4 linked regions of the Salinivibrio kushneri genome follow. The main gene of each other region encodes a partner of the protein of the gene in region 3 in a complex. Links are inferred from orthologs where the notes say so. Each region holds a gene or a part of one and is shown on either strand. Other genes may lie near its edges.

Region 1 (3,021 bases), 1.6 Mb from region 3 along the record:
CAACTTCTCGGGTCAGTCGGGGGACTAAATAGCCGGAAAGCTGGCCGATAATGTCTTGCATTAAGGCGCGTGCTTCATCGTCTGAGACTAGAAAGTGGGCGGCGCCTTGGACTTTATCCAATACATGCAGATAGTAAGGTAAAACGCCGGCCTCAAACAGTCGTTGACTCAGAGCCACCAAAGCGTCAGCGCTATCATTCACGCCTTTAAGGAGGACGCTTTGGTTAAGCAGCGTGATACCTGCTTGTCGCAGTGCGTGGAGTTTGTCGCTTAACTCGTCATCGATCTCATTGGCGTGGTTGATGTGGGTGACCATCACCACGTTTAAACGCGAGTGCGATAAGCGCTCGGTCAGCGCTGAGGTGATGCGTGCGGGGATCACGACGGGCAAGCGAGAGTGGATACGCAGCCGTTTAACATGTGTTATTTGTTCAATAGCACTGATGAGCCAATCGAGCTCATCGTCTTTGGCCATCAGTGGGTCGCCACCAGATAAAATCACTTCGTCTATCTCTGCATGAGCGGCGATATAGTCCAGCGCCCCTTGCCATACACGCTTACTGCCTTTGTTGTCCTGGTAAGGGAAATGGCGACGGAAACAATAGCGGCAGTTTATCGCACAGCCGCCTTTTACGATCAGTAGCACTCGGTTGTGGTATTTGTGCAACAGTCCAGGGACGGCATTATCTTGTTCTTCCAGTGGGTCAGCGCTGAACCCGTCAACCTCATTAAATTCGTCGGCAATCGGTAGTACCTGCTTTAACAATGGGTCATGAGGGTTTCCCTTTTCCATTCTGGCGACAAAGCTGCGCGGTACACGCTGTGAAAACAAACGGCGCGCCGTAAAACCGGACTCCCATCCCTGTGGTGAAATTTCAAGCATTTGCAGCAGTTCACTGGGATCTGTGATCGCCTCTGCGAGTTCTTTGATCCAGTTTCGCTCAACAGCAGGCTGGATTCGGGTTATGATGTGCGACATTTGTGAAAACTCGAAGATGTTAAGAGGATCAAGATGGCGTCTTTCAGCACTAATGAATTCCGCGGCGGTTTGAAAATTATGCTCGATAACGAGCCGTGTGTCATTACCGAAAATGAATTCGTAAAGCCAGGCAAGGGTCAGGCCTTCAACCGTGTCAAAATCCGTAAGTTGATCTCCGGTAAAGTACTAGAGAAAACATTTAAATCGGGTGACAGCGTTGAAGCGGCCGACGTGATTGAAGTTGATATGGATTACCTGTACACAGACGGTGAATTCTATCACTTTATGAACAATGAAACCTTTGAGCAAATTGCGTCTAACGAGAGCGCAGTGGGTGATAACGTCAAGTGGCTCGTCGAGAACAACACGTGTACGCTTACACTGTGGAATGGCGACCCTATCGTGGTTACCCCACCTAACTTCGTTGAACTAGAGGTGACAGAAACCGATCCAGGCTTGAAAGGTGATACGCAAGGAACGGGCGGCAAGCCAGCGACACTGAGCACAGGCGCTGTGGTTCGCGTGCCTTTGTTTATTCAAATCGGCGAAGTGATTAAGGTCGATACCCGTACGGGTGAGTACGTTGGACGGGTTAAGTAACCTTTGTTAAAAAGCCCTGCGCTTCATCAGCCAGGGCTTTTTTTATGCCTTGTTTTGACTGGAATTAGACAATCAATACCAACAGTATGGCCGCGACACTGACCGCAAAGGCGATGGCGTAGCAAATTACCTTACCGGCGAGTCCAACATGCAGCTTTAAGTCGTGCAGCCCGTGATGGATGCGATGCATGGCATGCCACATAGGCAACGCAAGGGTGGCCAGGATCAGCAGCTTGCCGAGCCAGTGCTCAGCAAACATCGTCACACGGTCATAGCTCAATGTGGATGGGTCAATAATCCCGAGAGGGATGAGTACCCCTAAGATCAAGACAGTCACTGGGGTAAACATCGCGAACCAGGTTCCCCCGGCGCCAAAGAGGCTCCACCAAATGGGCTCATCGGAACGTTTGGGTTTGGAATCAATCATAACACCTCCTAAATGAGCACCAGAGCAATCAGTGATATCACCGCCACCGCGGCCCATTGCGCACCAATCACCCATTTACCGTCGAGCAGTTTGCCTTTAATGCGAATTGGCATCACTTGCGGCATCATGCTGAAAAATGTGGTGGCATGAAACAGGCTGGCGACCAAGGCAACCAGGTTCAAGGTAATCACCACCGGGTGGGCCATGTAATCCAGCCAGCTTTGCCACGCTTGCGGTCCCTGAACCAAGCAAATTAATCCAGCTGTGAGACTAAGCGTGAAAAAGACCAAAGGCAGTACTGTCGCTTCTCGCACCATATAAAAGCGGTAGAACGGATGGTCGAGCCACCAAGTACGCGGCATGGGGCGTGTATAGGGTTTGCGGTTACTCATCCTCTTACCTCCTGCCCATCTTTATTAGGGTTAAACATGGCAATCACCATATCTTGGGTGGAAGCCACCTTGCCTTGGTTGACTGCACCCGCAGGATCAACACCTTTCGGACACACTTTGGAGCAGTAGCCGACGAAAGTGCATCCCCACGCGCCGTTATCACTATTAATCAGCGGCATGCGTTGGGCTTTTCCCTTGTCTCGGCTGTCAAGATTATAGCGGTGTGCCAGCGCGATCGCGGCAGGGCCTAAAAAGTCGGGGTTGAGACCAAATTGCGGACAGGCGGCATAGCATAAGCCGCAATTGATACAAGCGGCAAATTGTTTATAACGTGCCATTTGTTCAGGCGTTTGTGTATTGGGCCCGTCTTCAGGGCGTCGATCATTACCCAAGATATAGGGTTTGATTGCTTCAAGACGCTCAATAAAGGGCGTCATATCGACAACGAGATCTTTCTCGATCGCAAAATTAGCCAAAGGCTCAATCACCACCCCTTTGGCGTAATCACGTAAAAACGCTTTGCAAGCGAGCTTGGGAACACCATTGACCATCATTCCGCATGAGCCACAAATGGCCATGCGACAAGACCAGCGGTAAGACAGCGATTTATCGAGGTTGTCTTT
Region 2 (3,000 bases), 1.6 Mb from region 3 along the record:
AGCGCTGAACCCGTCAACCTCATTAAATTCGTCGGCAATCGGTAGTACCTGCTTTAACAATGGGTCATGAGGGTTTCCCTTTTCCATTCTGGCGACAAAGCTGCGCGGTACACGCTGTGAAAACAAACGGCGCGCCGTAAAACCGGACTCCCATCCCTGTGGTGAAATTTCAAGCATTTGCAGCAGTTCACTGGGATCTGTGATCGCCTCTGCGAGTTCTTTGATCCAGTTTCGCTCAACAGCAGGCTGGATTCGGGTTATGATGTGCGACATTTGTGAAAACTCGAAGATGTTAAGAGGATCAAGATGGCGTCTTTCAGCACTAATGAATTCCGCGGCGGTTTGAAAATTATGCTCGATAACGAGCCGTGTGTCATTACCGAAAATGAATTCGTAAAGCCAGGCAAGGGTCAGGCCTTCAACCGTGTCAAAATCCGTAAGTTGATCTCCGGTAAAGTACTAGAGAAAACATTTAAATCGGGTGACAGCGTTGAAGCGGCCGACGTGATTGAAGTTGATATGGATTACCTGTACACAGACGGTGAATTCTATCACTTTATGAACAATGAAACCTTTGAGCAAATTGCGTCTAACGAGAGCGCAGTGGGTGATAACGTCAAGTGGCTCGTCGAGAACAACACGTGTACGCTTACACTGTGGAATGGCGACCCTATCGTGGTTACCCCACCTAACTTCGTTGAACTAGAGGTGACAGAAACCGATCCAGGCTTGAAAGGTGATACGCAAGGAACGGGCGGCAAGCCAGCGACACTGAGCACAGGCGCTGTGGTTCGCGTGCCTTTGTTTATTCAAATCGGCGAAGTGATTAAGGTCGATACCCGTACGGGTGAGTACGTTGGACGGGTTAAGTAACCTTTGTTAAAAAGCCCTGCGCTTCATCAGCCAGGGCTTTTTTTATGCCTTGTTTTGACTGGAATTAGACAATCAATACCAACAGTATGGCCGCGACACTGACCGCAAAGGCGATGGCGTAGCAAATTACCTTACCGGCGAGTCCAACATGCAGCTTTAAGTCGTGCAGCCCGTGATGGATGCGATGCATGGCATGCCACATAGGCAACGCAAGGGTGGCCAGGATCAGCAGCTTGCCGAGCCAGTGCTCAGCAAACATCGTCACACGGTCATAGCTCAATGTGGATGGGTCAATAATCCCGAGAGGGATGAGTACCCCTAAGATCAAGACAGTCACTGGGGTAAACATCGCGAACCAGGTTCCCCCGGCGCCAAAGAGGCTCCACCAAATGGGCTCATCGGAACGTTTGGGTTTGGAATCAATCATAACACCTCCTAAATGAGCACCAGAGCAATCAGTGATATCACCGCCACCGCGGCCCATTGCGCACCAATCACCCATTTACCGTCGAGCAGTTTGCCTTTAATGCGAATTGGCATCACTTGCGGCATCATGCTGAAAAATGTGGTGGCATGAAACAGGCTGGCGACCAAGGCAACCAGGTTCAAGGTAATCACCACCGGGTGGGCCATGTAATCCAGCCAGCTTTGCCACGCTTGCGGTCCCTGAACCAAGCAAATTAATCCAGCTGTGAGACTAAGCGTGAAAAAGACCAAAGGCAGTACTGTCGCTTCTCGCACCATATAAAAGCGGTAGAACGGATGGTCGAGCCACCAAGTACGCGGCATGGGGCGTGTATAGGGTTTGCGGTTACTCATCCTCTTACCTCCTGCCCATCTTTATTAGGGTTAAACATGGCAATCACCATATCTTGGGTGGAAGCCACCTTGCCTTGGTTGACTGCACCCGCAGGATCAACACCTTTCGGACACACTTTGGAGCAGTAGCCGACGAAAGTGCATCCCCACGCGCCGTTATCACTATTAATCAGCGGCATGCGTTGGGCTTTTCCCTTGTCTCGGCTGTCAAGATTATAGCGGTGTGCCAGCGCGATCGCGGCAGGGCCTAAAAAGTCGGGGTTGAGACCAAATTGCGGACAGGCGGCATAGCATAAGCCGCAATTGATACAAGCGGCAAATTGTTTATAACGTGCCATTTGTTCAGGCGTTTGTGTATTGGGCCCGTCTTCAGGGCGTCGATCATTACCCAAGATATAGGGTTTGATTGCTTCAAGACGCTCAATAAAGGGCGTCATATCGACAACGAGATCTTTCTCGATCGCAAAATTAGCCAAAGGCTCAATCACCACCCCTTTGGCGTAATCACGTAAAAACGCTTTGCAAGCGAGCTTGGGAACACCATTGACCATCATTCCGCATGAGCCACAAATGGCCATGCGACAAGACCAGCGGTAAGACAGCGATTTATCGAGGTTGTCTTTGATATAGCCTAGCGCATCTAAGACCGACATGGTTTCATCGCCGGGCACAACGAAAGATTGCGAGTAAGGCGCCTCATCCGTTGCCGGATCGTATCTGAGCACTGAGACCTGGTAGGTAGTTTGCGTCATGATGCGGGCTCCTCTTGTTGATCCACATTGCCACGATTGGCGTGTTCCGCCGCATCGCCATATAGGCGTGCTTGTGGTTGTGATTTGGTGATTTTAACATCGCCGTAGTCAATGCGAGGGCCGCCCTCGGGTTGATAGAAGGCCAAGGTATGTTTGAGGTAGTTATCATCATCACGCTCGGTGCAGCCTTCATCTAGCCGTTGGTGAGCGCCACGAGATTCCTTACGCTGGATGGCAGAGTGTGCCATGGCCTCTGCGACCTCCAAGCCATAGCCCACTTCAATGGCATAGAGTAGGTCAGTATTGAACACACTCCCTTGGTCTTGGATGGCAACATGCTGATAGCGTGCTTTGAGCTCAGCAATTTTATCAATGGTGGCTTGCATCAGATCTTCGCGACGATAAATACCGCAGCCCGCTTCCATTGTCTCGCCCAGCTCTTTGCGAATATCCGCCCAGTTTTCTTCGCCTTGATTGCTCAGCAACTGATCAATGCGCGCTTTGACGTTCTGAACCTGGGCATCAATAGCTGCTTGATTCCAACCTGTAAAGGCCG
Region 3 (4,672 bases):
CAGCACCCATGACGTTGGCGCAGTTTGAGCAACAAGTGGCCACGGTGCTTAACCGGGCGCCCCTTGTGATTGACGGTGGGCAGCAAACGCGGATTGAGACCGTGGGGCTTTGTACCGGTGGCGCGCAAGATTTTATCGACTTGGCTGCCTCTCAAGGTATGGATGCGTATTTATCAGGTGAAGTGTCTGAGCGTACGACGTTCTCTGCTCGCGAGCAAGGCGTGCATTACATCGCTGCAGGGCATCATGCAACTGAACGGTATGGTGTGAAAGCCTTGGGTGAGTGGCTGGCAGACCAGCATGGCTTCAATGTGCACTTTGTTGATATAGACAACCCGGTTTAACTCTCTGGTTGAGCGCCTCCCCCCAGACTGTAATGATCATAAAAAAGCCGCCTTATGGCGGCTTTATTGTATGAAATTCGCGCTTTAGCTGCGCTCATCCATTGGGGTAAATTCGCGTTGCGTATACCCAGTGTAAAGTTGACGCGGGCGTCCGATTCGCTTGTGCGGATCGGTATGCATCTCATTCCAGTGGGCAATCCAGCCTATGGTACGAGACATTGCAAAGATGACAGTAAACATCGATGTAGGGATCCCGATTGCTTTCAGGATAATGCCTGAATAGAAATCAACGTTCGGGTAAAGTTTCTTATCGATAAAGTAGTCATCTGACAGCGCGATACGCTCCAGCTCCATGGCCACATCCAGTAATGGGTCTTGGATTTGTAACTCGTTAAGCACTTCATGGCAGGCTTCACGCATTACTGTCGCACGAGGGTCGTAGTTTTTGTAGACACGATGACCAAAGCCCATCAGACGGAATGGATCGTCTTTATCTTTTGCGCGAGCAATATACTCAGGAATGTTATCAACATGCCCAATTTGCTCAAACATGCGCAAGCACGCTTCGTTCGCGCCACCATGCGCAGGCCCCCATAGCGAGGCGATCCCAGCCGCAATACAAGCAAATGGGTTAGCACCTGAAGAGCCCGCCAGACGTACCGTCGATGTTGATGCGTTTTGTTCATGGTCTGCATGCAGGGTAAAGATCTTATCCATTGCACGCGCGACCACTGGGTTCACTTCATATTCTTCACACGGAGTGGCGAACATCATATGAAGGAAGTTTTCTGCGTAATCAAGGTCATTACGTGGGTAGATAAATGGCTGTCCGATTGAGTACTTGTAACACATTGCAGCCAGTGTCGGCATTTTCGACAACAGACGGAACGCCGTGATTTCGCGGTGCTGGTCGTTGTTGATGTCGAGAGAGTCGTGATAGAACGCGGCCAGTGCACCTACAACCCCGACCATAACGGCCATTGGGTGCGCATCACGGCGGAAGCCGTGGAAGAAGCTCGCAATTTGCTCATGCACCATGGTGTGGCGCACGATCATTGAGCGAAACTCATCATATTGCTTTGTTGTAGGGACTTCACCGTAGAGCAGGATATAACAGACTTCTAAATAATCAGCGTTATTGGCAAGTTGATCTATCGGGTAACCGCGGTGCAGCAATACGCCGGCTGCGCCATCGATGTAGGTGATTTGCGAGTTGCATGAACCTGTTGCGACAAAACCAGGATCAAAGGTGAAATAGCCTTCGTTTACCAGCTGGCGCACATCAATGACTTCTGGACCGACGGTGCCCTCGATAATCGGCAGTTCGATTGGTGCTTTCCCTTCAATGTGTAGGGTAGCTTTCTTCTCTGCCATAACAATCTCCTTTGTTATTTTATAATCCCATCCAGGATACGGACTCGACCGTTGTACCGATCGACCCTAATGATGTCAATTTTTAACCTATCGATGTGTGCGTCAGTTAATAACTTATTTGCAATGCGAGTTAAATATCTGTTGTGAGATTCCGGTCAATTTTGTGCGTTTGTAATTGTCTGTTACGCCACGTATACTTTTTCGAGGTCTCTGGGCAAATCAGTATCCTAGGGCGTTTAGGGGCTCAAACACCTTTCCTAACTGACGTGATCCATTCGCCAAGAATTGCAGTTATAAGCAATAAGGTACATGAAGCGCGTTACGCAGATGTTGCAGGTCTTACGCTTTGAGTACTGAGGTTCAGAGAGTGTAATAACTATAAATGCTCAATGGAGCTGAGTGGGCAATATCGTGAAAGAAAGAAAGTCAAGACCCGTAAACCTCGACCTCCAGACGATTCGTTTTCCGATAACAGCGATTGCGTCTATATTGCATCGAGTGGCAGGTGTCATCACCTTTGTCTCGATCGCCATCCTCCTATGGCTGCTTAGCCTCTCTCTCTCTTCTCCTGATGGATTCCAATCCGCTGCTGCGATTGTCGATAGCTTTTTCGTCAAACTGATCCTTTGGGGTATTTTGACCGCGCTTGCTTATCACATTGTCGGTGGCATCCGTCACTTAATCCAAGACATGGGTTATTTTGAAGAGCTTGAGTCAGGCGCGCAAAGTGCGCAGGTTGCATTTGTTATCACCGGCGTATTGTCTGTGTTGGCGGGGGTTTTAGTATGGTAACGAAAAACATCTCATCGGTCGGGCGCAATGGCGTGCACGACTATGTGCTGATTCGCGCCACTGCGATTCTCATCACACTTTACACACTTTATATGGTCGGTTTTGCCGTTTTTGGCCCTGAGATTACGTATGCCTCATGGACAGCCTTTTTCGGCCAGACCAGTACCAAAGTCTTTACCATGTTAGCCCTGGTCTCCGTGCTGATTCACGGCTGGATCGGAATGTGGCAAGTATTGACTGACTATATTAAGCCAGCCTTGCTGCGTGGCATGTTGCAACTTGGCGTTGTGGCGATGCTACTGATCTACGTTTTCGCCGGTTTCTTTGTATTGTGGGGTGTGTAAGTGAGTATTCCAGTTCGCGAATTTGACGCAATTGTTATTGGCGCAGGCGGTGCAGGTATGCGCGCCGCACTGCAAATATCTGAGCAGGGCCTAACTTGTGCACTGTTATCGAAAGTGTTTCCAACCCGCTCCCACACCGTGTCTGCGCAGGGCGGTATTACGGTAGCACTGGGTAACTCGCACAAAGATAACTGGCAGTGGCACATGTACGACACGGTGAAAGGGTCAGACTACATTGGTGACCAAGACGCCATTGAGTACATGTGTAAAACGGGCCCGCAATCAGTGATTGAGCTAGAGAAGATGGGGTTACCTTTTTCTCGGTTTGAGAATGGGTCCATTTATCAGCGTCCGTTTGGCGGCCAGTCTAAAGAGTTTGGTGGCGAGCAAGCTGCACGCACCGCGGCGGCGGCTGACCGAACCGGGCACGCACTGCTGCACACCTTGTATCAGCAAAATATTAAAAACAAGACCACCATCTTCTCTGAATGGTATGCGCTTGACTTGGTGAAAAACCAAGACGGTGTGATTGTTGGTGCGACCGCCATGTGTATGGAAACGGGCGAGATTTGCTACTTTAAGTCTAAGGCAACTGTGCTGGCGACAGGGGGAGCGGGTCGTATCTATCAGTCAACCACCAATGCTCACATCAATACCGGTGATGGCGTGGGTATGGCGCTGCGCGCCGGCGTGCCCATGCAAGACATGGAAATGTGGCAATTCCACCCCACAGGCATTGCTGGAGCGGGCGTATTGGTCACAGAAGGTTGCCGTGGCGAAGGCGGTTATCTGCTCAATAAAGATGGTGAGCGCTTTATGGAGCGTTACGCCCCCAATGTAAAAGATTTGGCAGGGCGTGACGTGGTGGCGCGTTCGATGATGATCGAGATTCGAGAAGGGCGTGGCTGTGACGGCCCATGGGGTCCACACCTCAAACTGAAGCTCGATCACCTTGGCAAAGATGTGCTCGAGTCTCGTCTACCCGGTATCCTTGACTTGTCGCGTACCTTTGCGCACGTCGATCCTATCAAAGAACCGATTCCGGTGATCCCAACCTGTCACTACATGATGGGGGGCATTCCAACACAAGTGTCTGGCCAAGCAATCAAGCAAGACCCGCTCGGCAATGACATTGAAGTACAAGGTTTGTTTGCCTGTGGCGAGATTGCGAGTGTTTCTGTTCACGGTGCCAACCGCTTGGGCGGCAACTCATTGCTCGACTTGGTTGTGTTTGGACGCGCGACCGGCCTGCATCTTGGCGAGACACTCGCTGCGCAGGTAGAAGCGCGCGATGCGAGCGAGTCAGATATTGAGGCGTCACTGGCGCGTGTTAATCGTTGGAATAGCACCCAGCAGGGTGAAGACCCGGTTGAGATCCGCAAAGATTTGCAGGCTTGTATGCAAGAAAACTTCTCTGTGTTCCGAGAAGGCGAGGCGATGGAAAAAGGACTGAAAGAGCTGAAGGAAATTCGTGAACGCCTTAAGTCGGCGCGTCTTGATGACACGTCAACCGAGTTCAACACCCAGCGTGTCGAATGTTTGGAGCTGGAGAATTTGATGGAAACCGCATACTCAACAGCGGTATCAGCTCATTATCGTACTGAAAGTCGTGGCGCACATGCGCGTTTCGACTACCAAGATCGCGATGATGAGAACTGGCTATGCCACTCCATCTATAACCCAGAAACCGAAGCTATGTCGAAGCGCGACGTCAACATGGCGCCAGTGCACCGTGAGGCTTTCCCACCGAAAGTCCGCAGTTACTAAGGGGGTCGAGAACGATGAATGTTAAGTTTTCTATCTATCGCTACAACCCAG
Region 4 (2,874 bases), 1.6 Mb from region 3 along the record:
TGCAGGTGCACATCAGTCACCGCCGCTTGACTCAGTGCAGGGGTATCCACTTCCCATACGTCACGATCAGCAAAAAATTGACGGATACGGGCGATGATCGCGGCGCGTTTTTTTAATTGTGGCAAGCCTGCGGTTGGCTGCCACTGATTCATCTCACTCATACGTTACCCTTGCACGCTCTCTGATGGCGCCAGTCTATCGCTGCCGTCTGGAATGACAAGTACTCACGATTAGTGTTGCGCGGCAAGCATGTGCCACATAACGCATTTTCTTTGTAATTATTTCCCCTTTTTACAAGAGCGGCAGGCACTTAACGACTAACATCACACTTTTATGCAATTTAACACTCATGCCCACAAAATCGCGGTAATTCCCCGACTGAGTCAATTTTTGCTGTGCACAGATTGCCTACCATGACAGCAGAACAATAAATAAGCCAAGCACTGGCTTTCCCTACACTGGAGGATGAACGTGCAGACCATTACCACAGATATTGCAGTGATTGGCGCTGGTGGCGCCGGGCTGCGCACCGCCATTGCGGCCGCCGAGGCAGACCCCTCTCTTAATATTGCCCTGGTATCTAAGGTTTATCCGATGCGCTCCCACACTGTGGCCGCAGAGGGTGGCTCAGCTGCCGTCATCAAGGACGAAGACAGCCTAGACAACCACTTCAATGATACCGTCAGCGGTGGCGACTGGTTATGCGAACAAGATGTCGTCGATTACTTTGTCAAACATTGTGCCCATGAAATGGTACAACTCGAGCAATGGGGCTGCCCTTGGAGCCGAAAAGACGATGGCAGCATCAATGTCCGCCGTTTTGGTGGCATGAAAGTCGAGCGTACTTGGTTTGCCGCGGATAAAACCGGCTTCCATATGCTCCATACCCTGTTTCAAACCTCGACCAAATATCCACAGATCCAACGTCTCGACGAATACTTTGTGATTGATTTGATTATCGATGACGGGCAAGTACAAGGCTTGATTGCCTTGCACATGGCGGAAGGCGAGCTGGTCTGTATTAAAGCCAAATCGGTGGTGTTAGCCACGGGCGGCGCCGGACGCGTGTACAGCTGCAATACCAATGGTGGGATTGTCACCGGGGATGGCATGGCCATGGCTTATCGCCACGGTATCCCGCTGCGTGATATGGAATTTGTCCAATATCACCCCACAGGGCTGCCTGGAACGGGGATCTTAATGACCGAAGGCTGCCGTGGCGAAGGTGGCATTATTGTCAACAAAGACGGCTACCGATACCTGCAAGATTATGGTCTCGGGCCAGAAACGCCGGTCGGACAGCCAAAGAACAAATACATGGAGCTCGGCCCACGCGATAAAGTCTCACAAGCCTTTTGGCATGAGCAGCAAAAAGGCAATACCATCAAGCACACGCTCGGTGACGTTGTTCATCTCGATTTACGTCACCTCGGCGAAGACTATATTCAAGAACGGCTGCCGTTTATTTGTGAGCTCGCCAAAGCCTATGTCAACGTTGACCCCGCCAAAGAGCCGATCCCAATTCGTCCCACGGTGCACTACACCATGGGTGGCATTGAAACGGATGCCCAAACCGAAACGCGCGTTAACGGCTTATTTGCGGTTGGTGAGTGCTCCTCCGTCGGTTTGCACGGGGCTAATCGACTCGGCTCAAACTCGCTCGCTGAATTAGCGGTATTTGGTCGTTTGGCGGGTGAAGGCGCAGCAAAACGGGCAGCGGCCTTTACAGGTTGGAATCAAGCAGCTATTGATGCCCAGGTTCAGAACGTCAAAGCGCGCATTGATCAGTTGCTGAGCAATCAAGGCGAAGAAAACTGGGCGGATATTCGCAAAGAGCTGGGCGAGACAATGGAAGCGGGCTGCGGTATTTATCGTCGCGAAGATCTGATGCAAGCCACCATTGATAAAATTGCTGAGCTCAAAGCACGCTATCAGCATGTTGCCATCCAAGACCAAGGGAGTGTGTTCAATACTGACCTACTCTATGCCATTGAAGTGGGCTATGGCTTGGAGGTCGCAGAGGCCATGGCACACTCTGCCATCCAGCGTAAGGAATCTCGTGGCGCTCACCAACGGCTAGATGAAGGCTGCACCGAGCGTGATGATGATAACTACCTCAAACATACCTTGGCCTTCTATCAACCCGAGGGCGGCCCTCGCATTGACTACGGCGATGTTAAAATCACCAAATCACAACCACAAGCACGCCTATATGGCGATGCGGCGGAACACGCCAATCGTGGCAATGTGGATCAACAAGAGGAGCCCGCATCATGACGCAAACTACCTACCAGGTCTCAGTGCTCAGATACGATCCGGCAACGGATGAGGCGCCTTACTCGCAATCTTTCGTTGTGCCCGGCGATGAAACCATGTCGGTCTTAGATGCGCTAGGCTATATCAAAGACAACCTCGATAAATCGCTGTCTTACCGCTGGTCTTGTCGCATGGCCATTTGTGGCTCATGCGGAATGATGGTCAATGGTGTTCCCAAGCTCGCTTGCAAAGCGTTTTTACGTGATTACGCCAAAGGGGTGGTGATTGAGCCTTTGGCTAATTTTGCGATCGAGAAAGATCTCGTTGTCGATATGACGCCCTTTATTGAGCGTCTTGAAGCAATCAAACCCTATATCTTGGGTAATGATCGACGCCCTGAAGACGGGCCCAATACACAAACGCCTGAACAAATGGCACGTTATAAACAATTTGCCGCTTGTATCAATTGCGGCTTATGCTATGCCGCCTGTCCGCAATTTGGTCTCAACCCCGACTTTTTAGGCCCTGCCGCGATCGCGCTGGCACACCGCTATAATCTTGACAGCCGAGACAAGGGAAAAGCCCAACGCATGCCGCTGATTAATAGTGATAACGGCG

The links.
Region 1: sdhC (region 3) and frdD share a complex: the UniProt entries of both Escherichia coli proteins name them as parts of the enzyme complex. The link is inferred for Salinivibrio kushneri from one-to-one orthologs.
Region 2: sdhC (region 3) and frdC share a complex: the UniProt entries of both Escherichia coli proteins name them as parts of the enzyme complex. The link is inferred for Salinivibrio kushneri from one-to-one orthologs.
Region 4: sdhC (region 3) and frdA share a complex: the UniProt entries of both Escherichia coli proteins name them as parts of the enzyme complex. The link is inferred for Salinivibrio kushneri from one-to-one orthologs.

Annotation. Positions count from the first base shown.
Region 1 is NZ_CP114588.1:2,554,576-2,557,596, reverse strand. What follows is about bases 326-3,021. They hold frdD (fumarate reductase subunit FrdD), read right to left. Parts: upstream 2,007-3,021; coding sequence 1,644-2,006; downstream 326-1,643. Other genes in these bases: N8M53_RS11720 (succinate dehydrogenase/fumarate reductase iron-sulfur subunit), read right to left, coding at 2,395-3,021; frdC (fumarate reductase subunit FrdC), read right to left, coding at 2,015-2,398; efp (elongation factor P), read left to right, coding at 1,013-1,579; epmB (EF-P beta-lysylation protein EpmB), read right to left, coding at 326-979. In the rest of the region: more of epmB, read right to left, coding at 1-325. UniProt on the Escherichia coli protein: Two distinct, membrane-bound, FAD-containing enzymes are responsible for the catalysis of fumarate and succinate interconversion; fumarate reductase is used in anaerobic growth, and succinate dehydrogenase is used in aerobic growth.
Region 2 is NZ_CP114588.1:2,553,891-2,556,890, reverse strand. It holds frdC (fumarate reductase subunit FrdC), read right to left. Parts: upstream 1,693-3,000; coding sequence 1,309-1,692; downstream 1-1,308. Other genes in the region: frdA (fumarate reductase (quinol) flavoprotein subunit), read right to left, coding at 2,441-3,000; N8M53_RS11720 (succinate dehydrogenase/fumarate reductase iron-sulfur subunit), read right to left, coding at 1,689-2,444; frdD (fumarate reductase subunit FrdD), read right to left, coding at 938-1,300; efp (elongation factor P), read left to right, coding at 307-873; epmB (EF-P beta-lysylation protein EpmB), read right to left, coding at 1-273. UniProt on the Escherichia coli protein: Two distinct, membrane-bound, FAD-containing enzymes are responsible for the catalysis of fumarate and succinate interconversion; fumarate reductase is used in anaerobic growth, and succinate dehydrogenase is used in aerobic growth.
Region 3 is NZ_CP114588.1:933,776-938,447, forward strand. The notes cover bases 895-3,813. They hold sdhC (succinate dehydrogenase cytochrome b556 subunit), read left to right. Parts: upstream 895-2,117; coding sequence 2,118-2,510; downstream 2,511-3,813. Other genes in these bases: N8M53_RS04580 (citrate synthase), read right to left, coding at 895-1,718; sdhD (succinate dehydrogenase, hydrophobic membrane anchor protein), read left to right, coding at 2,504-2,854; sdhA (succinate dehydrogenase flavoprotein subunit), read left to right, coding at 2,855-3,813. Also shown: N8M53_RS04575 (Nif3-like dinuclear metal center hexameric protein), read left to right, coding at 1-344; more of N8M53_RS04580, read right to left, coding at 429-894; more of sdhA, read left to right, coding at 3,814-4,621; N8M53_RS04600 (succinate dehydrogenase iron-sulfur subunit), read left to right, coding at 4,636-4,672. UniProt on the Escherichia coli protein: Membrane-anchoring subunit of succinate dehydrogenase (SDH).
Region 4 is NZ_CP114588.1:2,552,174-2,555,047, forward strand. It holds frdA (fumarate reductase (quinol) flavoprotein subunit), read left to right. Parts: upstream 1-471; coding sequence 472-2,277; downstream 2,278-2,874. Other genes in the region: epmA (elongation factor P--(R)-beta-lysine ligase), read right to left, coding at 1-152; N8M53_RS11720 (succinate dehydrogenase/fumarate reductase iron-sulfur subunit), read left to right, coding at 2,274-2,874. UniProt on the Escherichia coli protein: Two distinct, membrane-bound, FAD-containing enzymes are responsible for the catalysis of fumarate and succinate interconversion; fumarate reductase is used during anaerobic growth, and succinate dehydrogenase is used during aerobic growth.